Regions from separate parts of the Ruegeria sp. CE12 genome, predicted to be linked through region 1. Evidence: riboswitches for the same ligand, from Rfam matches in the RefSeq annotation. Region 1 holds a riboswitch; each other region holds the start of a gene.
The links. A riboswitch is a leader RNA that binds a small molecule or an ion and turns the genes downstream of it on or off. The one in region 1 is predicted to bind thiamine pyrophosphate.
Positions count from the first base shown of each region.

Region 2: linked by a shared signal. The riboswitch ahead of thiB (thiamine ABC transporter substrate binding subunit) and the one ahead of thiD (bifunctional hydroxymethylpyrimidine kinase/phosphomethylpyrimidine kinase) in region 1 are both predicted to bind thiamine pyrophosphate.
Region 3: linked by a shared signal. The riboswitch ahead of thiC (phosphomethylpyrimidine synthase ThiC) and the one ahead of thiD (bifunctional hydroxymethylpyrimidine kinase/phosphomethylpyrimidine kinase) in region 1 are both predicted to bind thiamine pyrophosphate.

Region 1 is NZ_JBQFRS010000012.1:80,791-91,145, forward strand. It holds gene cysQ (3'(2'),5'-bisphosphate nucleotidase CysQ) at 1-200, opposite strand, end outside; gene ACR0IO_RS20450 (ABC transporter permease) at 323-1,144, shown strand; gene ACR0IO_RS20455 (alpha-ketoglutarate-dependent dioxygenase AlkB family protein) at 1,141-1,743, opposite strand; gene dnaK (molecular chaperone DnaK) at 1,957-3,864, shown strand; gene dnaJ (molecular chaperone DnaJ) at 3,939-5,087, shown strand; TPP riboswitch at 5,215-5,320, shown strand; gene thiD (bifunctional hydroxymethylpyrimidine kinase/phosphomethylpyrimidine kinase) at 5,363-6,166, shown strand; gene thiO (glycine oxidase ThiO) at 6,163-7,140, shown strand; gene thiS (sulfur carrier protein ThiS) at 7,124-7,318, shown strand; gene ACR0IO_RS20485 (thiazole synthase) at 7,321-8,091, shown strand; gene ACR0IO_RS20490 (thiamine phosphate synthase) at 8,088-8,684, shown strand; gene ACR0IO_RS20495 (HesA/MoeB/ThiF family protein) at 8,681-9,643, shown strand; gene ACR0IO_RS20500 (ABC transporter substrate-binding protein) at 9,663-10,355, shown strand, end outside.
Region 2 is NZ_JBQFRS010000005.1:323,521-333,875, forward strand. It holds gene ACR0IO_RS14530 (FecCD family ABC transporter permease) at 1-725, shown strand, start outside; gene ACR0IO_RS14535 (heme ABC transporter ATP-binding protein) at 728-1,510, shown strand; gene queC (7-cyano-7-deazaguanine synthase QueC) at 1,713-2,411, shown strand; gene queD (6-carboxytetrahydropterin synthase QueD) at 2,411-2,764, shown strand; gene queE (7-carboxy-7-deazaguanine synthase QueE) at 2,761-3,462, shown strand; gene queF (preQ(1) synthase) at 3,478-3,942, shown strand; gene ACR0IO_RS14560 (glutathione S-transferase) at 4,021-4,677, shown strand; gene ACR0IO_RS14565 (winged helix-turn-helix transcriptional regulator) at 4,672-5,238, opposite strand; gene ACR0IO_RS14570 (VOC family protein) at 5,278-5,655, shown strand; TPP riboswitch at 5,806-5,912, shown strand; gene thiB (thiamine ABC transporter substrate binding subunit) at 5,945-6,925, shown strand; gene ACR0IO_RS14580 (thiamine/thiamine pyrophosphate ABC transporter permease ThiP) at 6,901-8,448, shown strand; gene ACR0IO_RS14585 (thiamine ABC transporter ATP-binding protein) at 8,435-9,127, shown strand; gene ACR0IO_RS14590 (ArsB/NhaD family transporter) at 9,304-10,355, opposite strand, start outside.
Region 3 is NZ_JBQFRS010000004.1:7,451-17,805, forward strand. It holds gene ACR0IO_RS11180 (DUF7055 domain-containing protein) at 1-1,293, shown strand, start outside; gene ACR0IO_RS11185 (hypothetical protein) at 1,465-2,691, shown strand; gene ACR0IO_RS11190 (nucleotidyltransferase family protein) at 2,778-3,128, opposite strand; gene thiC (phosphomethylpyrimidine synthase ThiC) at 3,242-5,032, opposite strand; TPP riboswitch at 5,143-5,262, opposite strand; gene ACR0IO_RS11200 (hypothetical protein) at 5,404-10,355, opposite strand, start outside.

The DNA of each region.
Region 1 (10,355 bases):
GTCACCAACAGGATATCGGGGAATGCCGCCCGCAGTCCTGCCGAGATCAGGGCATCTGCGGCTTCGTCTGCCTCGGTGACGGGGCTGGCATCCGATTTGACCTTCACGTCGAAATCATCCGCCTCGTAAATCTCCATGATCTTGTCGCCTGCTTCCAGGGCCAGACGTCGGATGACGGGAATGAGGGCGTCGTAGGTCACAAAAATGCTCCGTTCCTGAGGTTTGTTGATCCGAAAACCTGACCGACTTATGATGTGCCGGATACGGAACGGCAAGAATTTCATGCCAGGTTGCAGGCGATAAAGCAGGAAAGAACGTTCGAGTGTTCTATTACAAGCGAAATCAATCGCTGCTGGGCGGTGCATTCACGACGGCGGAACTCGTGTTCCATGCCGTTGTGCGCAACGTTCGATCACAGCATTCCAATGCGGTGATCGCCATCGTGATGAACATCATACAGGTTCTGGCGCTCGTGGTTGTCTTCTATCTGATCATGTCGCTTGTCGGGACGCGGGTGGCAAAGATCCGGGGTGAATATGTCCTGTATCTGTTGTCGGGTGTCTTTTTGTTCCTGACGCATATCAAGGCTGTCGGTTCGGTCGCCGGTGTCGGTATCGGCAACAACCCGATGATGCTGCATTCGCCAATGAACATCATGGTGATGTTGCTGGCCGCTGCATTCGGTTCGTTTTACACGCAAATTGTTTCGTTGATCGTGATCCTGTTCCTCTACAGCGTGACGATCTCCCCAATCGAGATTCAGGATCCGGGTGGTGCATTCGCGATGCTTGTTTTGGCCTGGTTCACTGGGTGTACGGTTGGTCTGATCTTCATGGCACTGAAACCATGGATTCCGCAGACTTCGGAGATACTCAACAATGTCTATCGCCGGATGAACATGATCTTTTCCGGAAAGATGGTCGTGGCGAACGCGCTCGGGGGTGCCTGGCTGGCGGCATTCGCGTGGAACCCATTGTTTCACGTAATCGACCAATGCCGGGGGTTCGTATTCCGGAACTATTTTCCAAGAAACACGAGTTGGGAATACGCTCTTTGGGTCGGGCTCGCGTTGATGATGATCGGGTTGCTGGGCGTGTTCTTTACCCGCAAACACGTATCGCAGAGCTGGAGTGCGCGACGCTAGGTTGCAACGCGCAGGGTCAGGTTGATGCGGCCGCCTTTGGGCAACAACCGGGATGAACCAAACCGGATCCGGTCGACCCCGTGATAGGCAAGACGCGCCGGACCTCCCATGATCACAACGTCACCCGAGTTCAGCCAAATGGACTCGGTCTTGCCGCCCCGGGTCGTGTTTCCAATTCGAAAGAGGGCATCATCGCCCAGCGAGACGGACAGTACGGGCCAAGAGAAATCCGCTTCGTCCTTGTCCTGGTGCAGGCCCATCCGGGCAGCCTCGCCATAATAGTTGATCAGGCAGCAATCGGGATCGCGATCGGGACTGCAGAGATCTTTCCACATCTGCAGGATAACATCCGGAATAGCAGGCCATGCCGCGCCTTTCGGATGGGTGTCCTGATACCGATACCCGGCTTTGTCTGACACCCAGCCCAGACCCCCGGCCGAGGTCATGCGTACGGACATCTGCTTGCCTGATGGGGTGGTGGGATGGAACAGGGGCGCGGATTTCAGAATCGGACGCAAGACATCGATCAGCTGCGTCTGCGCGGCCCCGTCCAGATAGCCTTTTCTGATATCGAACCCCCGCAAAAGCAGCCGTGCCATTCAAGAATCCCCAATCCTTGCCAAAACCTTGCCAAAAAAGGCTACAGAATCCCGAAAACCTGCATTTCAGAACGCTTGCAGGCCTCTTGTCCCGCCCTTATATACGCCGGGACGCGCGATGGTGTAGTGCTGTCGCGCAGCACTGATCGGGGCCGGATGCCATAACGGGTCCGGACCTCGGGACATCGCCTTGAAGAGAAAGGGATTGAAAATATGGGAAAAGTAATCGGCATTGACCTCGGTACCACAAACTCGTGCGTTGCCATCATGGATGGCTCGCAGCCGAAGGTCATCGAAAACGCAGAAGGGGCGCGGACCACGCCCTCGATCGTCGCCTTCACCGAAGATGAGCGACTGGTCGGTCAGCCTGCAAAACGTCAGGCGGTCACCAACCCCGACAACACCATCTTTGGCGTCAAGCGTCTGATCGGTCGTCGTGTGGATGATGCAGAAGTCGAAAAAGATAAGAAAATGGTGCCGTACGCCATCGTCGATGGCGGCAATGGCGACGCGTGGGTTGAAGCCCGCGGTGAGAAATACTCCCCAAGCCAGATCTCGGCCTTCACTCTGGGTAAGATGAAGGAAACCGCCGAGAGCTATCTGGGTGAGGAAGTCACGCAAGCGGTTATCACCGTTCCGGCATACTTCAACGACGCACAGCGCCAGGCTACCAAAGACGCTGGTAAAATCGCCGGTCTGGAAGTGCTGCGGATCATCAACGAGCCGACAGCTGCTGCGCTGGCCTATGGTCTGGACAAGGAAGAAACCCAAACCATCGCGGTTTATGACCTTGGTGGTGGTACCTTCGACGTGACCATTTTGGAAATCGACGACGGCCTGTTCGAGGTTAAGTCGACCAACGGCGACACCTTCCTGGGTGGTGAAGACTTTGACATGCGCATCGTCAATTACCTGGCGGACGAGTTCAAAAAAGAACACGGTGTCGACCTGTCGCAAGACAAGATGGCCCTGCAACGTCTGAAAGAAGCCGCTGAAAAAGCCAAGATCGAGCTGTCCTCGACCTCGCAGACCGAAATCAACCAGCCGTTCATCTCGATGGGTGCAAACGGTCAGCCGCTGCACATGGTCATGAAACTGACCCGTGCCAAGTTGGAATCGCTGGTTGGCGACCTGATCAAGAAGTCGATGAAGCCTTGTCAGGCCGCCCTGAAAGACGCAGGTCTGTCGGCTGGCGACGTGGACGAGGTTGTTCTGGTCGGTGGTATGACCCGGATGCCGAAAGTGATCGAAGAGGTCACCAAGTTCTTCGGTAAAGAGCCGCACAAGGGTGTGAACCCGGACGAAGTTGTTGCCATGGGCGCCGCCATTCAGGCCGGTGTTCTGCAGGGCGACGTCAAAGACGTGGTTCTGCTGGACGTGACCCCGCTGTCGCTGGGCATCGAGACGCTGGGTGGCGTGTTCACCCGTCTGATCGACCGCAACACCACGATCCCGACCAAAAAGTCTCAGGTCTTCTCGACCGCTGAGGACAATCAGAACGCCGTGACCATCCGCTGTTTCCAGGGTGAGCGCGAAATGGCCGCGGACAACAAGATCCTGGGTCAGTTCAATCTGGAAGAGATCCCGCCCGCACCGCGCGGCATGCCTCAGATCGAGGTGACTTTTGACATCGATGCCAACGGCATTGTCTCGGTTTCGGCCAAGGATAAAGGCACGGGCAAAGAGCAGAAGATCACGATCCAGGCGTCGGGCGGTCTGTCGGACGAAGATATCGACAAGATGGTCAAGGATGCCGAGGAAAACGCCGAGGCAGACAAGGCCCGCAAAGAGCTGGTCGAAGCCAAAAACCAGGCCGAAAGCCTTGTTCACGCGACCGAGAAATCGATCGAGGAACATGGCGACAAGGTCGACCCGTCGACCGTCGAAGCGATCGAGCTGGCCGTTGCCGCGCTCAAGGATGAGCTGGAAACGGACAATGCGGACAAGATCAAGTCGGGCATCCAGAACGTGACCGAAGCGGCCATGAAACTGGGTGAAGCCATCTATAAGGCGCAAGCGGAAGAGGGCGAAGATGAGCCTGCAGCCGCAGATGCCGCGCCTGGTGATGACGATATTGTCGATGCCGAGTTCGAAGATCTGGACGACGACAAGCGTAACTAACGGGTAACCGGGCCAATTTGGGCCGGTCCGGTTGCCGGGCCGGCCCGATTACGTTGAGGCATAAGGAAATACTGATGTCAAAACGCGACTATTACGAAGTGCTCGGCGTGTCCAAGAGCGCTTCGTCGGATGAAATCAAAAAGGGCTTTCGCAAAAAAGCCAAAGAGCTTCATCCAGACCGCAACAAGGACAACCCGGATGCCGAAGCGCAGTTCAAAGAGGCTAACGAGGCCTATGATGTGCTGCGTGATGCCGACAAAAAAGCTGCTTATGACCGTTTTGGTCATGCTGCGTTTGAGAACGGCATGGGTGGCGGTGGTCGTCCCGGTGGCGGATTTGGCTCTGGTGATTTCTCCAGCGCGTTTTCGGATGTCTTCGACGATCTGTTCGGCGATTTCATGGGTGGCCAGCGTGGTGGTGGCGGTGGACGTCGCGCGGCACGTGGATCGGACCTGCGCTACAACCTGCGCGTAACGCTGGAAGAAGCCTATTCCGGCCTGCAGAAAACTATCAATGTACCCACTGCCGTGGCCTGTTCATCCTGTGATGGCACCGGTGCGGAAAGTGGTGTTGAGCCAACAACCTGTCCGACCTGTTCGGGTATGGGCAAGGTGCGGGCGCAACAGGGCTTCTTCACGGTCGAACGAACCTGTCCGACCTGTTCGGGCCTCGGTCAGATCATCAAGAACCCCTGTAAATCCTGCAACGGCGCGGGCCGTGTTGAAAAAGAGCGTGCTCTTTCGGTCAATATCCCTGCTGGTGTTGAAACCGGTACTCGTATTCGCCTTGCTGGCGAGGGTGAGGCTGGAATGCGCGGTGGCCCTCCGGGTGATCTCTACATATTTGTCGAAGTCGCGCAGCATCAGCTGTTCGAGCGTGACAGCATAAACCTTTACTGCCGCGTTCCGGTAAGCATGGCCAAGGCCGCGCTGGGCGGTTCGATCGAAGTACCGACCATTGATGGTGGTCGTGGTCGCGTGCAGATCCCGGCCGGCAGCCAGTCTGGCCGCCAGATGCGGCTTCGTAGCAAGGGTATGCCCGCGCTGCGTGGTGGCGGAGTTGGCGACATGTTCATCGAACTGGCCGTAGAGACTCCGGTAAACCTGACCAGCCGTCAGAAAGAACTGTTGCGTGAGTTCGAAGATCTGGGTGAAGACAACCATCCGGAATCAAAGAGCTTTTTCTCATCCGTCAAATCCTTTTGGGATGGGATGAAGGGCTAAGAGCCCAGCAATCAAGAATGTCAGGCCGGTTCGTCAGAGCCGGCCTTTTTTGTTCCTTAGGTCCAGTTTGATCTGAAACCGGTTCAGATTGGCCCTTGAAACCCGGCTCAAGCCCTGAGATTGTCCGCGCGAACCGTTGGGGTGCCCTGTCTTGGGGCTGAGAGGCGTGAATGCGCTAACCCATCGAACCTGATCCGGGCAATACCGGCGTAGGGAACGGTCTTAGTGCACAGACGTTTTCCATGCCCGTTGCCCTTTGAATATGGAGCAACGACATGGCGCATATTGCCCTGACAATTGCAGGATCGGACAGCGGAGGTGGTGCCGGAATTCAGGCCGACCTCAAGGCGATGTCCGCGCTGGGTGTCTATGGCGCCAGCGTTCTGACTGCAGTGACAGCACAGAACACTCAGGCGGTAACCGCGGTACACGGCATTCCATTGGAGGTGATCTCCGCGCAGCTCGAAGCGGTTCTGAGCGACCTCGACGTCGGTGCGATCAAAATCGGGATGTTGGCAACGCCCGAAATCATCCAGACAGTGGCTCAGGGGATTTCTGGTTTCGAAGGTCCGGTGGTGCTTGACCCGGTGATGGTCGCTAAATCCGGTGACGCCCTGTTGGCCGCTGAGGCGGTTCAGACCTTGCGTGACGTGCTGTTGCCCTGTGCAACGGTGATAACGCCCAACCTGCCCGAAGCAGCCTGTCTGCTGGATCAAACCGCCGCCAGGGCGCCCGCGGATATGATCGCCCAAGGTCTTGAGCTTTGTGAGATGGGTGCACGTGCCGTTCTGATGAAAGGCGGTCATGGAGAGGGCGAAATCTGCCACGACTTACTGATTGATGCGTCGGGTAAAGTGGCTGATTTCAAAGCACCTCGCAAATCCACAAGAAACACTCACGGCACCGGGTGCACATTGTCATCCTCGATTGCCGCCGGACTTGCACAGGGATTGAACCTGACAGAAGCAGTGACTCAGGCGCATCGATATCTGCAGGGCGCAATTGCCCGCGCAGATGACCTTTGCATAGGGCAGGGACATGGTCCGGTGCACCATTTCCATCAGGTCTGGTCGGCGTGACGGTCTGGTCTGTCATAGGTGCCGGTGTTGCCGGTCTGGCGGTCGCGAGTGAAATGGTTTCCCGTGGCGCACGCGTTCAGGTCTTTGATCCTGGCGGCCCGCCTGGCCCACATGGGTGTTCCTGGTGGGCTGGTGGCATGCTGGCGCCTTGGTGTGAATACGAGAACGCCGAGGAACCTGTGCTGCGACTGGGTCAACAGGCCATCGATTGGTGGGCGGACCGGACGCAGGTACACAGACAAGGTACCCTCGTTGTTGCGAATGCCCGGGATTTGCCGGATCTGCGTCGTTTCGCGCGTCGTACCGAAGGTTTTGAACAGGTTGAACAGGCGAAAATTGCCGCATTAGAGCCTGACTTACATGAATTCGGAAAGGGTTTGCATTTTAGCGCAGAGGCGCATGTCGATCCCCGGCAGGCGCTAAACGATCTCTATTGTCAGCTGCGCGAACAAGGGGTGGAGTTTCACCAGAAACTCGCGCCTGCGAAGATGGAGAATGCAGTTGACTGCCGCGGGCTGCATGCGCGTGAGTACTTGCACGATCTGCGCGGCGTGAAGGGCGAGATGCTGGTGATCCGCTGCCCGGATGTGGCGTTGAACCGCCCCGTACGCCTGCTGCATCCACGCATGCCGCTTTACATCGTGCCGCGTGGCGATGGCATTTACATGCTGGGCGCGACGATGATCGAATCCGAAGACAGCAGCCGTATTACTGCGCGTTCGATGCTGGAGCTGCTGAGCGCGGCCTATGCCCTGAACCCAGCCTTTGGAGAGGCTGAGGTGTTGGAAATCGGTGTCGATCTTCGCCCAGCCTTTCCTGACAACTTGCCACGCATCCGGCGGCTGGGCCGGACAATCTATGCCAATGGCCTCTATCGCCACGGCTATTTGCTGGCGCCTGCATTGGCGCAGGGCGTTGCCGATCTGGCGTTGGAAAACAAACACTCGGAGATGGTTGATGAAGATCGTCCTTAACGGTGAATCGCGCAACGTGCGCGCGGAAACCTTGTCTGAACTGCTGAAGGAATGCGGGTTCTCTGGTCGCGTTGCCACAGCAGTGAACGAAGATTTTGTCCCATCCAGTCTGCGCATTGCCCACAAACTGGCCGAAGGCGACCGGATTGAAGTTGTTGCGCCAATGCAGGGGGGCTGAGCATGAAACGTTTTTACGGCACCGATTTACCAAACCCCCTGATGCTGGGAACAGCGCAATATCCCAGCCCTGCCATTCTGGAACAGGCTTTTCGCCAAAGCGCTGCAGGCGTGGCCACGGTTTCGCTCCGCCGTGAAGGGGCGGGCGGCGCGGGACAGACGTTCTGGACCATGATCCGTGAGCTTGGTGTACTGGTTTTGCCGAACACGGCTGGCTGCCACACGGTCAAAGAGGCAGTTACCACTGCTCATATGGCACGTGAGGTGTTTGATACGCCCTGGATCAAGCTGGAACTGATCGGTCACACGGACAGCCTGCAGCCGGATGTGTTTCAGCTGGTCGAGGCCGCTCGCATTCTGACCGAGGATGGGTTTCAGGTGTTCCCGTACACAACGGACGATCTGATAGTCGGAGAACGGTTGCTGGCCGCCGGCTGCGAGGTCCTGATGCCCTGGGGCGCACCAATCGGGTCAGGTCGCGGGCTGAACAACGAATACGCATTGCGTGCCATGCGTGCTGAATTCCCGGATGTGCCATTGGTTGTTGATGCAGGCATCGGTCTGCCAAGCCATGCGGCGCATGCAATGGAACTGGGCTTTGATGCCGTCCTTCTGAACACAGCCGTTGCCCGTGCGGGTGATCCGGCTGCGATGGCCAAGGCGATGGCGCTGGCGGTTCAGGCCGGACAATTGGCCCATCAGGCCGATCCGATTGAAGCGCGCGACATGGCCGAGGCCTCTACTCCCGTTGTTGGAAAGGCGTTCCTGTCATGACCCTTGATCGATTTTACCCGATCTTTGATCACTCAGACTGGTTGCGCCGAGTGCTGCCTTTGGGTGTTAAGCTGGTACAGCTGCGCATCAAGGATCAGCCAGACGACGTCGTGTGTCGCGAAATCGAAGTGTCACAAGCTCTGTGTCGCGAACATGGTGCTGTGCTAGTGGTGAATGACTACTGGCAGGCAGCTATCGAAGCGGGCTGTGACTGGATTCACCTGGGTCAGGAAGATTTGGATGACGCCGATCTCAAGGCGATCCGTAAGGCCGGTCTGAAACTGGGTGTTTCAACCCATGATGATGACGAGCTCGAGCGCGTCCTGGCAATGGGTCCGGATTATGTCGCGCTGGGCCCTGTATATCCGACCATCCTGAAAAAGATGAAATGGCATCAGCAGGGCTTGCCGCGAGTGACCGAATGGAAAGCACGGGTAGGTGACATCCCCTTGGTCGGTATTGGCGGCATGAGTGTCGAACGCGCGCGTGGCGTATTCGAGGCTGGCGCGGATATCGTTTCAGTTGTCACCGACATCACTCTCAACGACGACCCCGAAGGGCGTGTGCGTGAATGGATCGAGGTCTGCAAATGACGCGCTATTCCCGACAGATGATCCTGCCCGAGGTCGGCGATGATGGGCAAAAAAGCCTTTCCAGATCGCGGGTTCTTGTGATCGGAGCTGGTGGTTTGGCAGCACCTGTTTTGCCATTGTTGGCCGGGGCGGGGGTTGGACATCTGACGGTGATGGATGGGGATGTCGTTGAGCAATCGAACCTCCATCGCCAGACCTTGTTTACAGAGAAAGACTGCGGCCGCTCAAAGGCAGAGGCGGCGGCTCAGCGTTGCCGAGAACTAAACAGAGAAATCGAAATCTCGGAATTGAATCAGCCTCTAACAAGCGAAAATGTGGCAAACCTGGTATCCAAACATGATTTGGTGTTGGACTGCGCGGACAGCTACGCGGCCAGCTACACCTTGTCAGACAGTTGCCTGGAGCTGAGAAAACCCCTGATCAGCGCGTCTGTTCTGGGGCTGTCGGGATATGTCGGTGGGTTCTGTGGCAGAGCCCCCTCATTGCGCGCGGTTTTCCCCGAAGCTCCTGATAGTGGTGCAAGCTGCGCCACAGCAGGGGTGCTGGGTCCCGTGGTTGCGATGTTGGGTTCGCTTCAAGCGCAGATGGCGCTGAGCGTCATCCTTGGTCTTGAGCCGAGCCCCCTCGGGCATCTCGTGCAGTTCGATGCCCGTACATTCCGCAGTACCGGATTTCGCTTTGATCAGGCGCCCGAGCCGTCACAGGCATTCCGCTTTGTTTCCGCCAGTCAGCTGAGCGAAGCCGACGTGATTGTTGAGTTAAGGGATGTTGCGGAGGCGCCGGAGTTTATTCATCCGAGTGCCAAACGGACGACTCCTGAAGATCTCATATCAGAGCCTAACAAGGAAAAAAGACTGGCCCTGTGTTGCGCGACCGGCCTGCGGGCATGGCGCGCTGCCGAACGTATTCAACCAGATTGGCCGGGCGAGATCGTCCTCGTCGCGGCCTCAACCTCGTGAACAGAAGGAAACGCGAGACATGAAAAAGCTGATTACAGCTGTTGCCCTGTTGGCCGCTACACCTGCGTGGGCCGAAGACAAGATGACTTTGTTGCTGGATTGGTTCGTGAACCCGGATCACGGACCAATCATCATTGCGCAGGAAAAGGGTTACTTTGCCGATCAGGGGCTTGAGGTTGAAGTCATTCCGCCTGCAGACCCGTCAGCCCCGCCGCGTCTGGTTGCAGCCGGACAGGCCGATCTGGCGGTATCCTATCAACCGCAGCTGCACTTGCAGATCCACGAAGGCCTGCCGCTCAAGCGTGTCGGTACGCTGGTTGCAACACCGCTGAACTGTCTGCTGGTGCTCAAGGATGGTCCGATCGAAACGCTTGCCGATCTCAAGGGTAAGAAGGTTGGTTTTTCAGTAGCGGGTGTCGAAGAGGCTGTTTTGTCCGCGATGCTGGGCGTGCATGACGTCGCCTTGGATGACATCGAAATGATCAACGTCAATTTCTCTCTGTCTCCGTCGCTGATGACCAGGCAGGTCGATGCAGTTATCGGGGCATTCCGCAACTTTGAACTGAACCAGATGGATATCGAGGGTGTCGCCGGCCGTTGCTTCTATATCGAAGAAGAAGGTGTGCCGCCCTATGATGAACTGATCTATGTCGCCAATCCCGATACGATGGACGCCGACAAAGTCGCCCGCTTTCTGGCCGCGACCGAGAAG
Region 2 (10,355 bases), on a different contig from region 1:
GTGCAATCTCTGCGATCATCCTGGGAAGCTATTTGCCCGCCGCCATATTGAGTGTGGTTGGCAATGGTCTCGTGGCCGTTACCGCATTCCTTGGTGGATGGGCATCGGTTCTTATCCTCTACCGTGTTTCGACCCGGCGCGGGCAGACTTCGGTCGCGACGATGTTGCTGGCCGGTATTGCCCTGGGAGCTTTGTCGGGGGCGGTGTCGGGTGTTTTGGTCTATATGGCCGATGATCAGCAACTGCGTGATCTGACCTTTTGGGGCATGGGCTCACTTGCCGGTGCTACATGGATCAAAGTGGTGACCGTGGCGCCAATCATTCTGATAGCGGTGATTAGCACCCAGTTTCTTGCACGTGCTCTGAACGGAATGGCGATGGGCGAAGCTGTCGCGCATCACATCGGAATACCTGTACAACGTAGCAAGAATCTAGCGATCCTGGCTGTGGCAGCTGCAACCGGAGCTGCCGTCGCAGTTTCGGGTGGCATCGGGTTTATCGGGATCGTCGTACCGCACCTTCTGCGGCTGGGAACAGGTCCTGATCACCACAGATTGCTGATGAATTCAGCGCTGCTGGGCGCCAGCCTGCTGCTATGCGCGGACATGATCAGCCGCGTCATCGTTGCACCGGCTGAACTGCCTATTGGTATCGTCACTGCAATACTCGGAACACCTGTGTTCCTGTGGATTCTGCTGCGGCGCCACGGAACGATGGGGATGTAGAAATGGAAGCGACAAACATCCGCGTGACGCTGGGCAGAAAGGAAATTCTGCATGGCATCGACTTCAAGGCAGAACCGGGAAAGGTTACGGCAATTATTGGTCCCAACGGATCAGGTAAGTCCACTCTCCTCAAGACGCTGTCGGGCGAAATTACGGGCGCGGGAACGATAACCCTCAACGGGTCTGACATCTCATCGCTGCAACCTTGGGAACTATCTCCGATGCGGGGTGTCCTTCCTCAAGCCTCATCCGTTGCCTTTCCCTTCACTGTGCTCGAGATCGTTCGGCTTGGGCTTGCGCGCGGATTGGCGGGTGCGGATGAACACTTGCCGATTCAAGCGCTGAAGCATGTCGATCTAGCCGGGTTTGAAAACCGGTCCTATCAGGAGCTGTCGGGGGGCGAGCAGCAGCGTGTGCAACTGGCCCGCGTTCTCACGCAGGTTTGGGAAACTCCGGACAGTTCCGAGACCAAGTGGCTGCTGCTGGATGAACCCGTCGCCAGCTTGGACATCGCCCATCAGTTCACGGTCCTCGATATCGCCCGAGATTTTGCATCGCGAGGTGGCGGTGTGGTGGTGGTGATGCATGACCTCAATCTGACAGCTTTGTTTGCGGATACAATCTACGTCCTTTCGCAAGGCCGCGTTTGGGGATCGGGTGCACCGTCAGAGGTTTTGAACGACGACATTATGCGGGATGTCTACGGCATCAATTTGCAGATGAATAAAACACCCCCGACTCAGGTTCCCTTCGTACTGCCTCAGGCCATGTATCAGATCACCTGACAGACCTAGTATGATCGCGATCTCCTGAATTCGGGACCGCGATCATACACGTCCTGACGTTGATATCCGGTTTATCGCGGATTGCAGCCCAAACTGCCCCCACGGCTCAACGCAAAGTGCATTGCATTCTGCGCGGTTTGCTCCTATGCGTCCCGGCCACCGGTCGCAGCCTACCCGGGTATCAAAACAAGGACTGAAAATCATGAAGACTACATTGGTCTGCTCCGGCGGACTCGATTCCGTTTCGCTTGCTCACGTTCTGGCGAATGACGGACAATTGTCGCGTCTTGTGTCATTTGACTATGGCCAGCGGCACAACAAAGAACTGGCCTTTGCCGCCGCCTGTTCCGAGCGTCTGAACGTACCTCATCACGTGATTGATCTGCGATCCGTCGGGGCCTCGCTGACTGGTTCTGCGCTGACGGATGACCTGGACGTACCTGATGGCCATTACGCCGAAGATACGATGAAAGTTACGGTGGTGCCGAACCGCAATGCGATCATGCTGACCATCGCATATGGTGTCGCCGCTGCTGCGGGTGACGACGCCGTTGCAGCTGCGGTGCATGGCGGGGATCACTTCATCTATCCCGATTGCCGTCCTGCATTCACGGATGCGTTCGATGCGATGCAACGCACGGCTCTTGATGGCTACGCAGATGTCTCATTGTACGTCCCCTTCGTGCATCGTTCCAAGGCTGACATCGTTGCCGAAGGTGCACGGGTTAACACACCATTTGATCAGACGTGGTCCTGCTACAAGGGCGGAGAAAGCCACTGTGGTCGTTGCGGCACCTGTGTGGAGCGGCGCGAAGCATTCGATCTTGCCGGTGTAGCTGACCCGACCCTTTATGAAGACCCCGATTTCTGGCGCGCGGCGGTTGCAGGAAAGCAAGACTGATGTTCCGGATCACCAAAGAGTTTCACTTCTCTGCCTCACATCAGCTGGGCCACCTGCCCGAAACACATCAATGCGCACGGCTGCATGGGCATAACTATATCGTGGTGGTCGAACTGGCCGCAGCCGAATTGAATCAGGACGGTTTTGTTCGGGACTATCAGGAACTGAAGCCCCTCAAGACCTATATCGACGACAGCTTTGATCACCGACATCTGAACGATGTGATGAACGAAATCTCAACCGCCGAGAACCTGGCGCGTCACTTCTATGAATGGTGTTCAGCCCGCTGGCCAGAAACGGCGGCCGTCAAGGTATCTGAAACACCTAAGACCTGGGCGGAGTATCGGCCATGAGCTTGAGGATATCCGAGATCTTCGGCCCCACTGTACAGGGCGAAGGCGCACTGATCGGCGAACCGACGGTCTTTGTCAGGTCCGGCGGATGTGATTTTCGTTGTTCGTGGTGCGACAGCCCCCATGCAGTCGATAGCGACTATCGTCATGACTGGACCCCGATGAAGGCCGAGACGGTCTGGGCCGAGGTCCAACGCCTGTCCGGCGGGCAACCATTGACCGTTTCGCTGTCAGGCGGCAATCCGGCCATTCAGGATTTCGCCCCGCTCATTGCACTGGGCAAGGAACATGGATACGGATTTGCCTGCGAAACCCAGGGCTCGATCGCCAAGCCGTGGTTCTCAGATCTCAACATGCTGATCCTGAGCCCCAAACCGCCAAGCAGCGGGGAAATGATGGATTGGGGTCAGTTTGACGCCTGCTTGGCTGCACGCCCAACCCATACCGTCCTGAAGATTGTGATCTTCGATGGTGCTGATTTTGATTGGGCGCGCGAAGTTGCAGATCGTTATCCGGATCTGCCGCTCTATCTTCAGCCCGGAAATCCGAACAGCGATCCCACGGAACCCATCGACCTGGGTGAAACGACAGGACGATTGGAATGGCTGATCGACACAACCCTTAACGCACGATGGTTCAGACCCCGTATTCTTCCCCAGCTGCATGTACTTGTCTGGGGCAACAAGCGCGGCGTCTGAGCAAAGGAGAAACACATGAGTGACAGCATCTACAGCAATCTCACCCAGTTGGGCGGCGCAACACAAATGCCTGCCAGCCCCGAAGAGGCCGAGCTGGAGCGTGTCCAGAACCCGCAGGCGGACGTGGACTACAACGTTCGCTTTACGGCACCCGAATTTACCTCGCTCTGCCCGATGACAGGACAACCCGACTTTGCACATCTGGTGATCGACTATGTGCCGGGTGATTGGCTGGTCGAAAGCAAGTCACTGAAACTGTTCCTTGGTTCTTTCCGGAACCACGGTGCATTTCACGAGGATTGCACAATCTCGATCGCGCGGCGTCTGGCGGAGTTCCTTGAACCCCGCTGGCTGCGTATCGGCGGATATTGGTATCCGCGCGGGGGCATACCGATTGATGTGTTCTGGCAAACCGGTGCGATGCCCGAAGGCGTCTGGATTCCCGATCAGGGTGTGCCACCCTATCGCGGGCGCGGCTGAGCTGATGATGCGGGCGAGGCAATCGAGCGCTGCGCCCGCATATTTGACTATGACACAGAAAGCCGGATAGATCGCAATATGGCTCAGCACCCTGTTTTCTGGACGTTTCGCCGGTGTCCTTATGCGATGAGGGCGCGCCTCGCGCTGGTCAGCGCGGGTGTAAAGGTCGAGCTGCGTGAGATCCTGCTGCGGGACAAACCACAGGCTTTTCTTGATACTTCAGCGTCTGGGACAGTGCCCGCTCTTCGAACCAATGATCAGGTTCTGGATGAGAGTCTGGACATCATGATCTGGGCACTAGAACAGAACGACCCCCAACAGTTGCTCGATATGACAGAGGAAGGTTGGGAGCTGATCTCAACAAATGACGGCCCGTTCAAGGATGCGCTGGATCACACCAAATACGCCACGCGATATCCCGATCTGGACGTAGAGGTTGAGCGGCAAAAAGCGGCCACCTATCTGACCGACCTTGACCAAAAACTGGATGGGCAGGCGTGGCTGTTCAGAGATCGACCAACGATTGCAGATCTGGCAATGCTGCCATTCGTGCGCCAGTTCGCAAATATTGACCGTGTGTGGTTTGACGCTCAGCCCTGGCCCAACCTGATCAGATGGCTGGACCAATTTCTGACTAGCGACACTTTCGGGCAAATCATGCACAAATACGCACCTTGGTCAGAAGGTGATGTGCCGATTTGGTTCGGTACCTCAGACGTTGTCTCCGACCTATAACTGCCGCAACTGCGAACCGGTTTTGAATACAATCACCGGACCTGTGATTGCTGTGATTGTTTCACCGGTATTTATCGGATGGTAAGTCGCGCGGGGTGGTCGTGCGCCATCATCGATGTCGCGTTGCACCCAATCCCGCTCCTCCATCATTCGCAAGGACTGTGAGAGGGCGCGATCAGTGATCGTCAGCAGGTTTCGCCTGATCTCGTTAAAGTGGCTCAGTTCATGAAGGGTTGCCAGAACGGGCAACGTCCATGAGCGCCGAAGCAGATCCTGATTATCTTCGCTGGTCGCAGACAGGATCTGATTGGCGAACCGGGCTGCCACTGCACCACGCTGTGTCAGTCGAAATTCCGGTCGCAACGGATGGCCGTAGCCCGGGTTTCGCTCAAGCAATCCAATTTGGATGAGATGATCTACACTCTGAGAGAATGACGTACGGCCCGCGCCGGTTGCAGCCAACAATGGCGCCTGCCGCCCAGGGACACCTTCGTGAAGATTGGAAAGAATGGGCAGGGCCCACGCCCGCGAAGTGATGTTGACAAGTGCATCAATGTACATAAAGTATAGTTACTATATTTTACCTTAAAAGGAAAGATGATGCCGCTCATTTCCCTGGAAGAAACCATAACAATTGCGCTGTCGGTTAAGGATCGTCACGCCAGCGCCGATTGGTACGAGAGCATGCTTGGCTTCAAAACGCTTTATCATGCAGATGAGGCAGGTTGGTCAGAGCTAGAAACCCTGACCAAGGGCGTAACCCTTGGGCTTGGTGAGCACACCAAACCCGCGCCCGGAAACTGCGTCCCTGTATTCGGCATCGCCGACCTAGACAGCGCAAGGCAAAAGCTAGAACAGGCTGATGTTCAGTTTGACGGCCCAACAGATGTAGTCGAAGGCATGGTCAAGACGGCGACATTCTATGACCCCGACGGCAACGCCTTCATGCTTGCCCAAGATTTGACGGGCGGGTCCTGAGGAATTGTAGACCCAAGGATCGTTGCCGAAGTTGCGGCAACGGTCTGCAATTAATGTCAGATATGAGCAATTTGTGAGCGCTACCTTTCGGTTCGTGCACCCTGGGTGACGCGATTATAGTTGTAATCGGGTCTCCATCCTCCTAATCACAGCTTCACCTCGGGGTGCGTGGCCTGCCGCGCTGAGATGCCTATCAGGCGAACCCGTTGAACCTGAACCGGCTAGAACCGGCGGAGGGAAAGGTGACGGTTTCATCCATCCTTACCCTCTCGCCGCAATGGAGGATGATATGAAACATCTGCTGATTGCTGCGGGATTACTGAGTGCAACTTCGGCTATTGCCGCCGACAAACCTCAGCTGACCGTATACACCTATGACAGCTTTGTCTCGGACTGGGGTCCGGGTCCGCAGGTCGAAGAAGCTTTTGAAGCGGTCTGCAATTGCGATCTGAATCTTGTTGGCGTTGAAGATGGCGCCGCCCTGCTGTCACGTATCCGGCTTGAGGGCGAAAACTCGGAAGCTGACGTGGTGCTGGGACTGGATACCAGTCTGATCAATGCAGCCAAGGAAACCGGTCTGTTTGCACCCAGTTCCGTTACAGCTGACTACGCGCTGCCGATTGAATGGACCGACGACGTTTTTGCGCCCTACGACTGGGGCTATTTCGCATTTGTTCACAACGCCGATTACTCGGCCCCAGCGAATTTCCGTGAATTGGCGAACAGCGAGACAAAGATCATCATTCAGGATCCACGTTCTTCCACACCCGGCCTTGGTCTGTTGTTGTGGGTGAAGGCGGCCTATGGCGATGAGGCACCCGAAATCTGGGCTGGTCTTGCAGACAATATCGTAACAGTCACCAAAGGGTGGTCCGAGGCCTATGGCCTGTTCCTCGAAGGTGAATCGGATATGGTCCTCAGCTATACCACCTCTCCGGCCTATCACCTGATCGCTGAAGAAGACGCTTCGAAATCGGCAGCTGTCTTTGACGAAGGCAATTACATGCAGGTTGAAGTGGCAGGGAAACTCGCCGGGACTGATCAGCCGGAACTGGCGGATCAATTCCTGGAATTCATGGTTTCGGATGCGTTCCAGCAGATCATTCCTACAACCAACTGGATGTACCCGGCAGTGACCCCGGCAGCTGGGTTGCCCGAAGGGTTTGAAACCCTGACCATTCCGGAAAAGGCTCTGCTCTTTTCACCCGATGAAGCCGCCGACGTGCGGGATCAGGCACTTGCAGAATGGTTGAGCGCGCTCAGCCAGTAAGCCCATTGCCGGGTATCGGCGCGGCTGCCCTGGTCGCCGCGCTGATACTGGGCACACTGGCCGCAGTCACCCTGCGTGCCGAAGCAGGCGGTGGATTTGGTCCGGCCGACTGGGCTGCCCTGCGTTTTACACTTACTCAAGCGATACTTTCCGCGCTGTTCAGTATTGGATTGGCGGTTCCGGTTGCACGAGCACTCGCCCGGCGACGGTTTCCCGGGCGTCGCGCGCTGATTGCGCTGCTTGGCGCGCCGTTCATTCTTCCCGTTATTGTTGCGATAATCGGATTGCTGCAGGTCTTTGGTCGGGCCGGCTGGATCTCTGATATATTGGGTTATTTTGGCTTCGCACCCATTCGTATCTACGGCCTGCATGGCGTGGTATTGGCCCATGTATTCTTCAATTTGCCCCTTGCCACGCGCCTCATCCTGCAGGGATGGCAAGAAATTCCGGCCGAGCGATTTCGCCTCGCTGCTCAGTTAGGCTGCAACGGAGTGGCCATGTTCCGGTTGATCGAGTTGCCGATGCTGAAACGGATTTTACCGGGCGTGCTTGCGGTAATCTTCGCCATTTGCCTAACCAGTTTTGCTGTTGCGCTGACTCTGGGTGGCGGGCCCCGTGCGACCACAATCGAACTCGCGATCTATCAAGCCTTTACCTATGACTTTGACCTCGGCCGTGCTGCACTGTTGTCGGCGCTACAACTGGCCCTGACTGCCGCTGCAGCTTTGGCCGCCCTAAGGTTTTCTCACAGGGACGGCTTCGGCACCGGGCTGGATCGCCCCATCCGCCGGTGGGACGGCGGCGCGCCCATTGCCGATGCCTTATGGATCATCGCAGCGGCCGCGTTCCTGCTGCTTCCTTTGGCATCTGTTGTGATTTCAGGTTTTGCTGGTCTCTTCGAAACGCCAGCTTTGGTGTTCCGCGCCGCATTGACCTCGGTCATGGTGGCGGCCGCGAGTACTGCAATCTTGCTGCTGCTGGCGCTGCCCATGGCCACTGCTGTCGCGACAGGGCGATATGGAATTGTTGAGCTCAGTGGCATCCTCGGGCTGGCCGCATCACCGCTGGTGATCGGTACCGGATTATTCATTTTGGTCAGGCCTGTGGCCAACCCGACAGCGCTTGCGCTTCCGGTGACGGCACTGGTCAACGCAGTTATGGCTCTGCCCTTCGCATTGCGCATTCTTGTCCCGGCCGCGCGCGATGTGGTGTCGCGACACGGCCGACTGGCGCTTTCCCTCGATATGACCAACATGACCTTCTTTGTCCGCATTCTGCTTCCTCGAATGCGCGCGCAGATCGGTTTTGCAGCCGGGCTGGCCGCAGCCCTTTCGATGGGAGATCTCGGGGTGATCGCACTGTTCGCAGACGCCCAGATAGCAACGCTGCCTTTACAGATTTACCGCCTGATGGGAGCTTATCAAATGCAAGCCGCCGCCGGAGGGGCGCTGCTTTTGCTGCTGTTGTCCATGTCGGCGTTCTGGATATTGGATCGCGGAGGACGCTGGCATGCTGAAGCTTAGTGATTGCGTCATTGAAAATGGCAATTTCACCCTGCACGCCGATCTTGGCATCGAACCCGGGGCGAGCGTTGCAATCATTGGCCCATCAGGTGCAGGTAAATCGACATTGTTGGAATTCATTGCCGGTTTTCGTTCCCTAACTCAGGGTCAAATATTCTGGCAGGGTACCGAGATAACAGATCTGCCACCGGGCAAGCGTCCGCTGGCAATGCTATTTCAGGACGGCAACCTGTTCCCTCATTTGACCGCTGAGCAGAATATCGCTTTGGGGGTGCGTCCAAATGGACGACTGAGTCCAAATGAACAGGACGAGGTTCAAACCGCCCTGACACGCGTAAATCTGACGGGAATGGGCACTCGCAAACCTGCAGAGCTATCTGGCGGGCAGCAAAGTCGGGTGGCTTTGGCCCGAGTGCTTGTTCAAAGGCGCCAGGTGCTTTTGCTGGATGAACCGTTCGCTGCACTTGGTCCTGCTTTGAAAGCCGAAATGCTGGATTTGGTTGCTGATTTGATTGAGGGGACTGGCACAACTCTGTTGATGATCAGTCACGATCCGCAGGACGCGCGCCGCATTACCGATCAGACAATACTCGTTGCCGAAGGTCAGGCCCATTCGCCGGTTGAAACGACAGCGCTGCTCGACAACCCACCTCCCAGCTTGCGCAGCTACCTGGGATAATCGCTTCGGCACGAGGCGATTTGCCAGATGTCAGGCCTGCATGTTGTCAGGAACTACTCTGCTGCATCGTTCACCCTCAGAGTTCGTAGGGATAAACAAAGCCCGTCAGGGGCATGAAACCCTGGGGTTCACATGCCCCTGACAATGGAAGGCAAATTCGCATCTAACGCAATGCGTCAGAAGTAGCGCAACCAGATGTATACGTTCGCGATCATCAGGGTCAGGATCATGATCGGGAATGCGATTTTGGCAAACGCGATAAAGCCGATGGGCTGCTTTGCTTTCTCGGCAAATGCTGCAACCGTCAGGTTCGCACTCGCGCCCAGCAAGGTACCGTTGCCACCCAGACAAGCCCCAAGTGCCAATGACCACCACAACGGTTCAATCGCGTCTTCTCCACCAAACGTGTCGGCTGTGGACTCGATCAGCGGAATCATGGTCGCCACGAAGGGAATGTTGTCGAGGATCGCCGACAGGATACCTGAGGCCCAGAAGATGAAGAACGCGGTCCACATCATATCGCCCTGTGTCAACTCCAGTACTTTCTCACCGAAGAACGCCAGCAGACCTACATGCTCAACGCCGGCAACGATGACAAAGAGACCACCGAAGAAGAAGATCGTGACCCATTCGACTTCGCCAAAGATATGGTGCACAGATTCCGACTGCTCTTCGCCGTGCTGGTGCCCATAGGCCAGTAGCATCAACAAGCCTGCACCGGCCAATGCGGAGGTACCAGGCTGAATGCCATACCCATGCCCCAACGTGAAACCGAGCAACACCAACGCCAGAACAGACAGCGACTTGATCATTAGACCTACATCCGTGATCGCTTCGGATTCATTGAACCCCATAATCCGCTCACTGGCGGATTTCGGAATGCTGGCAAGCTCCTTGCGGTTCATCAGGTAGATAATTCCCGTGAGGACCACCAGACAGATCGCCGAAATCGGTGCCAGATTCACAACAAACTCATTGAAGCTGAGGCCTGCGGCGGAGCCGATGATAATATTCGGCGGGTCACCGATCAGGGTTGCTGTGCCCCCGACATTCGAAGCCAGAATTTCAGCAATAAAAAACGGGAAGACGCGCGTTTCCAAAGCTTCGGTGATCAGCAAGGTAATCGGGGCAATAAGCAAGACGGTTGTCACGTTATCCAGCAATGCTGAAAACACGGCCGTGATCAGCGTCAACATGATCAGAATACCGGTAGGATTGGCCTTGACCG
Region 3 (10,355 bases), on a different contig from region 1:
ATCGAGCGGGTATTTCGTACCCGATCCGAGTCTCTGGCGCTGTTTTTCGCAACTGCTGCGCTGTATTGGATCGTGTCCCGAGACATATCTCGTGCAAAGACTATTCTGATCGCCGGATTGTTCAGCGGGCTTGCCTTCATCGCGACGCAAAAGGCGGTTTACTTCAATCTCGCGCTTGGCCTTGGACTGGTGGTTGAGGCGCTTTTGCGTCTGGATCTACTGACAATGCTTAGGCGCGGCCTAATGCTGGTCGCCGGGTGGGTCATTCCCATTCTTGTCTACAGTATCGCGTTCGGTGGCTGGGACAGTCTGACGATACTGACCTCTCTTTTCCAAGGCCCGCTCAGGGTCGCCACAAGCGGACATGTCTATTACACCACTTTGGGGATGTTTTATGGGCAGACGATCGAGCGAAATCTGCTTCCTTATCTGCTCGCCGCTTTTGGACTGCTGGCTAGTCTATACAGGTGGAGGAAGCTGACACCCAGGCATAAGGTTGCGCTGGTTTTCACCCTTGTCATGATTGTGCTGATTGCACGTCATAATCAGCCCTGGCCCTATGTGTTTATCATGTTGATCCCGTTTCTGTGCCTTTGGGCCCCGGCCACACTGGACTACGCGGCACGCGGCAAGTTGCAGGCCAGATTGATCCATGCGGTATGGATCGTTGCCGTTCTTCTCAGCTTTGCCCGCAACATCACATATATTGAGCACGACAACCGGGCTGAGATTGATCTCATCCGGCAGGTCGAAACTCTGCTTGGGCCCAACGAAAAGTATTTTGATGGTATAGGTATGCTGTCAAACCACGCGGAATCTCAGCGCCGGTGGCTTGATACGCGACAGGTTCACATCGCGAATACCGAAGGCGAAGCTTCGGACTTCATGCGCAAACTGCGTGCCGTACCACCGCATTTGATCATTGACACCTACCGAACACAAAAACTGCGCGAGCTGATGAAACCGTTTCTTAAAAACTCCTATGTTCGGGTTGCGCCGAACATTGGCGTTCCGGGAGTTCGCTTATCGGATGTCAGCGAAGTGACGTTCGAAACGCCTCATGAGCAGGAGTTCGGACTGTTCGACAAAAGCGGGCAACCTGTGGCGGTGTCATTGTTGGTCGAGGACGAACCAGTGCAGCTGCCGGTGCTGTTGAAACCAGGGCCAAATCGCGTGCGTTTGGATGGCGTTGTCGATTGGCCTGTTTTCCTGCTGCCTGCGCACAAACCATATTCGGGCCTCCATCCGATTCCTGCACCCGAGCCGATTTTTGTGAGGGTCTATGATTACTGAAACGAGCAAACGCCGTTCATGCAGCGCTGTTTGCCTGATTGATACCACCCAACCTGCGGATTGATTAAAAGGTCCAATTTGAACCTAGGATTCTCATAGTCGGACACGAGCCTTAATTTCACCACCTTCTCGGGTGAGAGAAAATCCAGAGCATCAGTTTGGATCATATTTATGACAATGAATTCAATCGTTTTGGTCGCCGGCTTATTCGCAGTATTAGTGGGGATACGGTCTCGCAATCCGCGGCCGGCAGAAATCGACCTGATCGCAAACCCACAAACCCGGCAGGGGACCATTGGTCTGTATTTGTTGCGTGGGCCTTACACGTTCATTGACCCCAGCGCGGACCCAACGATGTTGTTTAGTTTCCGCTACGGCGAAGGTTCGTTTACCTTGAAAACGGTGGCATGGGCACTTGGGCTATCCTCCGTCTTTGTGGTCAGTGCAATCTACTTGGGCTGGGCGCTTTTTGATATCACAACCTACGGAGCGTGGAGCTTTTTTAACGATGACGTTCCAGCGAACAAGCGTTGGTTTCAGGCAGCCATCAGCGTGCTGCCCATGTTTGCGTTTGTTGCGGCGGCAGTAGATCGGAACAAGCTGAGTGCCCGTTTCTTTGGGGGATCGGACACTTATTATGATCTGGCGTATCAGATCGGCTACGGTGTGTTTCTGATTGTGCATAGTCGGGTCTTCGAAAACACTGGGCTGTTTATGATGTCCGGTTTCCTGGTCGCTTTGGTGCCGAACGAGCGTAAGATGGCCTTTGTGCTTGGGTTGGCTTTGTGTGCGGCATTTGTGCTGGGTTATCTGGGTAATCTGGGTGCGACCCACGGAGCGATGTTGATCTTCATCCTATTTATCGCCGTCAGTGCGTGGCTTGCGTTTGTCGCGATGGTTGAAATTCTCAGCGCGTTGCGATGGCATGATGCCGGTGATGTGGCCATCGTCGCCGGGCTGGTCTGCATTGCAGCGATCGGGCTTATGTTTGCGCTGATTATCCCGTTTCTGATGGTGTTCGTTCTCTATGCAATCATGGTTTTGACACATGAAAGCGTAAGTAACGACTGGGTGAACCTGGTAGGTCCGTTCCGCGAGGGTGGTGTCCCGGCTGCCATTGTGCTGAGCATTGCCTGTATTCCACCACTCCTGCCAACGTTGTGGATCATGTGCCGTGGTCTGGGTACGCTGATTGCCAGAAATACCCCCATGATGTCCCGTTTCATTGCAGAGCTTAAGGTGAGTGAAGGGCCCCTGAACCAATCAGGGTTTGACAATCTGATGCGCTCGTATCGCAGTGCCAATGTTCTGGGTTTCGGAGTATCCACGGTAGCGACCTTTGCATTGCTGGCCGCTGCGTTGTGGATACTCAGCACCGTCTTTACAGTGACTGGCTGAAGCCCTTCGGGCTTCGCCAACCGTTTCGGCGGCCGCTGCACCAGTTTTCGAAGCTTTGCGGGTCAATTCACCTGCATGTGCAACAACTAACCGGCCTCGTCTTCGAAGTACTGACGAAAGAAAACCGTGACGCCTTCGGATTTTATCGATCTTTCGATGGCCAGTCCTGCCCCCGGTGCAAACCACTCAAGCTGAACCCTGTGATTCAGCGCAGCTTCCAGATCTTCCACCCGGCGGTCATGCCAGTCCATATAGGCCATCTGAGCATAATGATGCGGGCTGGCCGGGAACACTTGTATTGCCAGATCAAAGTCGCTGTTTGCGGAATGCGTACCACGAGCCCGGCTGCCGAAGAGGATCACTTTTCGAATAATTGAATGCTGCTTTGCCCAATATTTTATGGCGTTGCTGTGTTGCTCGCTCAGTCCGTTAGTCACCGGTAAACCCTGTTTTTTGCCTGATGCGGTCTATTTAGGTGTCCAATGTAACATCTCCTAGATCCGGATTTCAGACGGATGCGAGACCGGTTGGACCGGTCTCGCCATATCGGTCAGTCTTCAACAGGCAGGTAAAGATCTCCACCTTCCCGGAACTTGGCGGCCATGGCCTCCATTCCTTCTTTCTGCGCCTCGGACCGGATGTCGTGGCTGATCCGCATCGAGCAGAATTTCGGCCCGCACATCGAACAGAAATGAGCGACCTTGTGCGCTTGTTTCGGCAGAGTCTGGTCGTGGAATTCGCGCGCGGTGTCGGGGTCGAGCGACAGGTTGAATTGATCTTCCCAACGGAATTCAAACCGGGCACGCGACAGGGCATCGTCACGGCGTTGCGCGCCTGGAAGTCCCTTTGCCAGATCCGCCGCATGGGCGGCGATCTTATAGGTGATCACGCCGGTTTTCACGTCGTCCCGATCCGGAAGCCCCAGATGCTCCTTGGGCGTGACGTAACAGAGCATCGCGCAACCGAACCAGCCGATCATCGCCGCGCCAATGCCACTGGTGATGTGGTCATAACCGGGTGCGATGTCGGTGGTCAGGGGGCCAAGCGTGTAGAAGGGGGCCTCGTGGCAGCACTCCAGCTGTTTGTCCATGTTCTCTTTGATCTTGTGCATCGCCACATGGCCGGGGCCTTCGATCATTACCTGACAGTCCTTTGCCCAGGCGATCTTAGTCAGCTCCCCCAGCGTCTCGAGCTCGGCAAACTGTGCTTCGTCATTGGCGTCAGCAATGGAGCCGGGACGCAGACCGTCCCCGAGACTGAACGACACATCATAGGCCCGGCAGATGTCGCAAATCTCATCGAAATGCTCATACAGGAAGCTTTCCTTGTGGTGATGCAGGCACCACTTGGCCATGATCGATCCGCCGCGCGACACGATGCCCGTCACCCGGTTCACCGTCATTGGAACCATGTGCAGGCGCACGCCCGCATGGATGGTGAAATAGTCCACGCCTTGTTCGGCCTGCTCGATCAGCGTGTCACGGAACACTTCCCATGTCAGGTCCTCGGCAATGCCATTGACCTTTTCCAGCGCCTGATAAAGCGGCACCGTGCCGATCGGAACCGGTGAGTTGCGGATAATCCATTCACGGGTGTTGTGGATATTGCGGCCTGTGGACAGGTCCATGACCGTGTCGGCGCCCCAGCGGATCGACCAGACCATCTTGTCCACTTCCTCTTCCATCGAAGAGGTAACAGCCGAAGTGCCCATGTTGGCGTTGATTTTGACCAGAAAGTTGCGCCCGATGATCATCGGTTCGCTTTCGGGGTGGTTGATATTGGCGGGGATGATCGCGCGACCTGCGGCGACCTCATCCCGCACAAATTCCGGAGTCACATAGTCCGGTATGTTGGCACCCCAATCATTGCCTTCACGTTGCTCGGCCACTGCCTCGCGCAGCTGGTTTTCGCGGATGGCAATGAACTCCATCTCTGGCGTCACGATCCCGGCGCGGGCGTAAGCGAGTTGCGTCACCGCCTTGCCATCTGTTGCGCGCAGAGGCCGCGGGCGCACCGGGAATTCGGGCGTCAGGCGGTCGCCTTCTACAAACCCGTTATCCTCGGGTTTGATCTCGCGCCCTTCATACTCCTCGACATCACCGCGCGCCTCGATCCATTTGCGACGTAGTGGGGTCAGGCCCTCACGAATATCAGTGATTACGTTCGGGTCGGTGTACGGGCCTGAGCTGTCATAGACCGGCAACGGCGGCTCACCCGCTGTCGGGTGTACCGAAATCTCGCGCATTGGAACGCGGACGTCAGGGTGCAGTGTGCCATTCACGTAGATCTTACGCGATGCAGGCAGTTCACCAGTGGTGATCTTGGGATTGGGGACATTCATGTTGGTGCTCCTCAAGCAGTTCAACTCAAAAAGACACCAGATGAGTTTTGGCTTGGGGAAACGAGAGGGTGTACGGCCCCCTTGTTCGGAGAACGCCTGCCCGGATCCGTGGCCTGCGCGCCCTAGCTTCCTACGCCAGTATCAACTGGGTCAGGTTCAAAGGGTCGCGTCGCCGGGCAATGCCCCGTCAGCCTCTCAGTCCCCTCGGTGGGACTCCCCTGCGTGACCTTTGGTTAGCTCAGGCACCACGTCTGAGACAAGCCCTTATTCAGCCATGTTTCGATTTACATAAACACAGCGTTAGGTAGGAGGGCGCTGTCATCAGGAATTTGCCTCTGCGGCACCGGGTAGGTGCCGCAGAGATTTTTGTTTTAGAACGACCACTTAAGACCGGCGCGCAGGAACGGGCCCTGAGCATTGTCGCCGATCTCCTGTTCAGCCTTCAGCTCCAGCAGCATGTCCTGAACCAGATCTTTCTCATAACCCACTGCGACGCTTGCACCGGTAAAGTCTGTCGATGCAAAGATCACATTCTGAGTTGATGAGAAGACGGAGACATCGGCCTGCGAATCCCCCAGACCTCGGCGCAGCACACCGCTTAGCTGGCCTGACAGAACTCCGCCATTGTTGAATTGTTTTTCAACTTCGGCACCCAACCGGGCTTCGATCACCTCGGTTGTGATGTCTCCGACAGTAGCATTCGCGATCGAGCCGGTTTCCGTGTAACCATCATCCTTTTGATTGGTATATCTGGCGTCGGCAAAACCGATCAGCCCGAAATTGTCGCTGACATCGAACGCGCGCTCAACACCGATATGTGCAGTCAGCAAGGTGCTGTCATAATCTGCCTTTGCATCGGCGCTGCCCGTGATCTGACGTGTTCGATCAGTCGAAAGCCAGCCGTAACCAAGCCCGGCCTCAACCGTGAACGCGCCAAACTGGCGACCCACCGCTGCATCCAGATAGAAGCCGGTGGTGTCAAAGTCGGTCGTGCGGCTATCACCATCGGCCGTGAACACGCCCATACCAAAAGCCAGTGCAATGCCGTTTTCTGTCTGGCCGGAAAGTCCGGCACTGCCGTTGAACAGCTTCACATCGGTTTTGACGTCAGGATCGTTCTCGAACTCGCGATATTCTGCGTCGATCATTGCAAACGGGCGGAACCCACCGAAAGTCGCACCGGGCGCATTTCTGAACGAAACACCTTGTGTTACCTGCGGGGCTTGCTGGAACTGCAGCGCATTGCCGCTGCTGCCTACTACGCTGCCAAACATGGCGACGACATCGCCCGGCGTTGCAACGTCGGTCCCGTCAACGACAGCATATACCGGAGCTGCCCCACCTTCGTTCTGGACAAACCAGGCAGAGTCCTGATCCGAAATCTTGGTGGTGAATGTTCCCACAGTTGGTGCGGCGTCCTCAAAGCTGAAGACTTTGCTACCCCCTTGTGCGTCCAGATTCACATCGTGATCACCAACACGGATCCGGCCCGAGATGTTGTCTTTCGTATCTACGTTCAGGACACCTTTGCCGGTTCCCAGATAGATCGCATAAGCATCACCGCCGTCGGAAGTGGCCGAGATGGTTCCCACATCCGTAATCACGCCGTCAAAGTTCTCGAAATACAGACCATATGCATTCGCAGCGGGACCACCCGTTGCGCTTGCCGTGATAGATCCGGTGTTTGAGAACGTGCCCTGCATATTCTCGATCCAGATACCCGCAGCCAGCGCTTCGGCATCGTTAGTGCCGTTCGCTATTGCTGCAGCGGCGCTGATGGTGCCTGTGTTGGAGATGTCTGCGGTGACCTCATCATAGAGCAGGATCGACTGCGCCCTGACATTCTTGGCACCTTCGGCCCGAACCATGATGCTGCCGGTGTTCGCAACGCGACCCCCGGTGTTCCCACGCACATAGACGCCACGCGCGGTAGCATCATCTGCATCTGAAACACTGGTGGTTCTGATGGTGCCAGAGTTCGAGAGCGTGCTGTCAAAGCCGTCCCTGATCTGGATGGCGCCTGCATAAGCTGACGCACTTGTTTCACCTTTGGCTGAAACAGTGATGGAGCCGCTGTTGGTGATGTCGCCCGCGACATCGTCCCCGACATAGAGACCATATCCTTCGGCCTCGTCCGTGGCATCCGTGGAGGTCACGCTGATCGAACCCGCATTGGTGAAGCTGCCCGCTAACGCGTTGCTGATATAGACACCGCCTGCTGTTGCAGAGGTTTCACCATCGGCCTTAACCGTGATTGCTCCGCTGTTCGAAACGTTGCCGTCTACTCCGCTCGCGTAGATGCCATACGCTTGCGCTTCAGAGCCAAGACCCTGCGCCTGCGCTGATATCGTGCCGCTGTTTGCGATGTTCCCACTTACAAGCGCACCGGCATAGAAACCTGCTGCCGAAGCAAAGGAATCGGGTGCAGTTGCCTGTGCCGAGATCGTGCCGGTATTGATAAAGTCACCATCCAGCGTTGAGGATGAGTAGATGCCATATGCATAAGCCTGGGATTCATCGGCGATCGCCTGCACGGTTATGACGCCGTTGTTGATCGCATTTCCTTCGAACCCACCACTGACATACAGGCCATAGGCTTCGGCCGAGGATGTTTCGTCCTGTGCAAAGGCATTGACGGAGCCGGAATTGAAGAAGTCTCCGGTAAGTCCGCTGCGGATATAGAATCCATAGACGGTCGCAGATGAGTAACCCTCTCCTCGGGCGCTCACCGAACCGGTGTTGACGATATTACCGGTCATCCCGCCTCTGACATACAGGCCGTAAGCTTCTGCTTCTTCCGTTTCGTCAGTCGCGACTGCACTGATTGAACCGGAATTCACAAAGTTACCTTCAAGGCCATTGCGGATGTATATACCCGCGACGGTCGCTGAAGAATTCCCTTCACCTCGGACCGAGATGGTGCCGGTGTTGATGATATCGCCTTCCATTTCGCCGCTGACATACAGACCATAGGCATAAGCCTCATCCGTCTGGTCGATGGCGACGGCACTGATCGTTCCGCTGTTGCGGAAGGTTCCGTTGAAATCGCCGTTGATTTCAAAGGCTGTCGCAGTGACCGAGGAATAACCCTCGCCACGAATGTCGACAGTGCCAGTGTTGATGATGTTTCCGGTCATGCCATTGCGAACTTGAAGCCCAAAAGCCTCGACTTCATCATCCACGACATCGCGTGCATGCACCGTAATCGTTCCGGTGTTGACGAAATCGCCTGTCAGCCCATCGCGTATATCGAATGCGATCGCCGTAGCTGACGATACCCCATCCGCACGAATGTTGACGTTGCCGGAGTTGAAGATGCTTCCGGTCATTGCGCCGCCAACATACAACCCGGTGGCAACGCCCTCGTCATCGCTCGAGTTGGCCGAGACAGAGATGGAGCCCTGGTTTACGAAGTTGCCATCAAGATCTTCACCAATGTAGAAGCCTGCGGCATTGGCCTCGGTCACTGCATCGTGGCGCACGGCGACGGAACCAGTGTTGATGACATCGCTCGAGACACCGCCGTCTACGAAGACGCCGCTTGCATCCGGTGGGACAACTGCAAATGGTGGTGGAGGGGGAACAGGTCGTGACCGAGCAGCGGCGCTAACCGATCTGACGTCGATGGTGCCCGAATTAAAGAAGGCTCCGTCCAGCCCCTCGCCGAAATGGAAGCCGCGGGCGGAGGCAGAAGTCTGTCCCAACGCGCGCACAACCACCGAACCGCTGTTGCCGACATTCCCTGTCATATCGCCGCCACTGTAGAATCCGGCAGCAGATGCAAAGTCAGCGGTTTCCGTCGCCTGTGAGATCAGCGCGCCGGTGTTGACGAAATCGCCGTTCACATCGGAGGACGAGTATATGCCGTATGCATAAGCTCCATCCTCTTCGGCAAATGCCGTAGCCGAGATCGTCCCGCTGTTGGTGACGTTACCGTCCACGCCGCTTGAGACATACAGGCCATACGCTTCGGCGGAATCGGTCTGATCTGTGGCAATAGCGGTCACTGAACCGGAATTGTTGAAATCACCGGTCAGGCCGCTTGTGATGTAAAAGCCGGCAATGGTCGCAGAGGAATACGCATGTCCGATCGCCTGAACCGATCCGGAGTTGACGATATTGCCAGTTATGCCGCCGCTGACATACAGGCCATAGGCTTCAGCTTCTTCGGTTTCATCAGTCGCAATGGCAGTGATCGATCCGGTGTTGTGAAAGTTGCCTTCCAGTCCACCGCGAATCTCGAATCCTGCGACGGTCGCCGATGAGTAGCCGTCGCCCCGGACAGCAATGGTGCCGCTGTTAAAGATATCGCCTTCCATGCCGCCACGCACGGTCAGGGCATAGGCCTCGGCTTCGTCATCAGTGGTGTCTGTGGCGTTGACGGTTACAGTTCCGGTGTTGACGAAGTTACCGGTCAGGCCACCACGGATATCAAAGGCTGCTGCTGTCGCCGAAGAAACGCCCTCGGCCCGAATATCGATGCTGCCCCCGTTGACGATGTTACCGGTCATGGCTCCGCTCACGTAGAGACCATTGGCAACGCCTTCGTCGTCGGTTGAGTTCGAGACAACCGAGATAGAGCCGGTATTCGAAAAGCTGCCATCGAAATCGCCGGACAGATAGACGGCGGCGGCGGTGGCTGATGAGCTTGCGTTGGCGCGAACGTTGATTGAACCGCTGTTCACCACGTTTCCGGTCGTGTCGCCTTCTACATACAGTCCTGCGGCATCAGCTTCGCCAGAGGTCGCAGTCGCCGTTGCCGTAATCGTTCCGGTATTGTTGAAGCTTCCGTTCAGATCGCTTTCCAGGTGGTAGGCCCAGGCCGTGGCCGTCGTCTGCCCGGTTGCAACGGCCTGCACGTTGCCATTGTTGATCAAGTTGCCGTTGGCGTTGCCCTGAATTTCGACGGCAATAGCCTCGGCATTGGTGCCGTTGTTGGTCGCGGTGGCCTGCAGCGTGCCCGAATTGTTGACATCGCCATTCAGCGCCCCGGTAATCAGGATCGTGCGGGCTTCGAGGGTCGAGCCGTTTTCAGCAGTGGCGCTGATCGTGCCGCTGTTGTCGATATTCGTGCCGACATCGCCGGCGAACACAAGCCCAAGTGCAGAAACATCGCTGGTTCCAGCTGCGCTTGCGGTGGCTGAAATTGTGCCCGAGTTGAAAACTGAACCTGTCGATTCAACGCCGTTTGTGAACAGCGCGCCAAGTGCGCTTGCGCTGCCGCTGCTGGTGGCCTGTGCATTCGCAGTGACGGTGCCGGTGTTCACAAATGCACCGCTATAGTCTCCGCCCATCAGGAAACCAAATGCCGCCCCATAGGTGC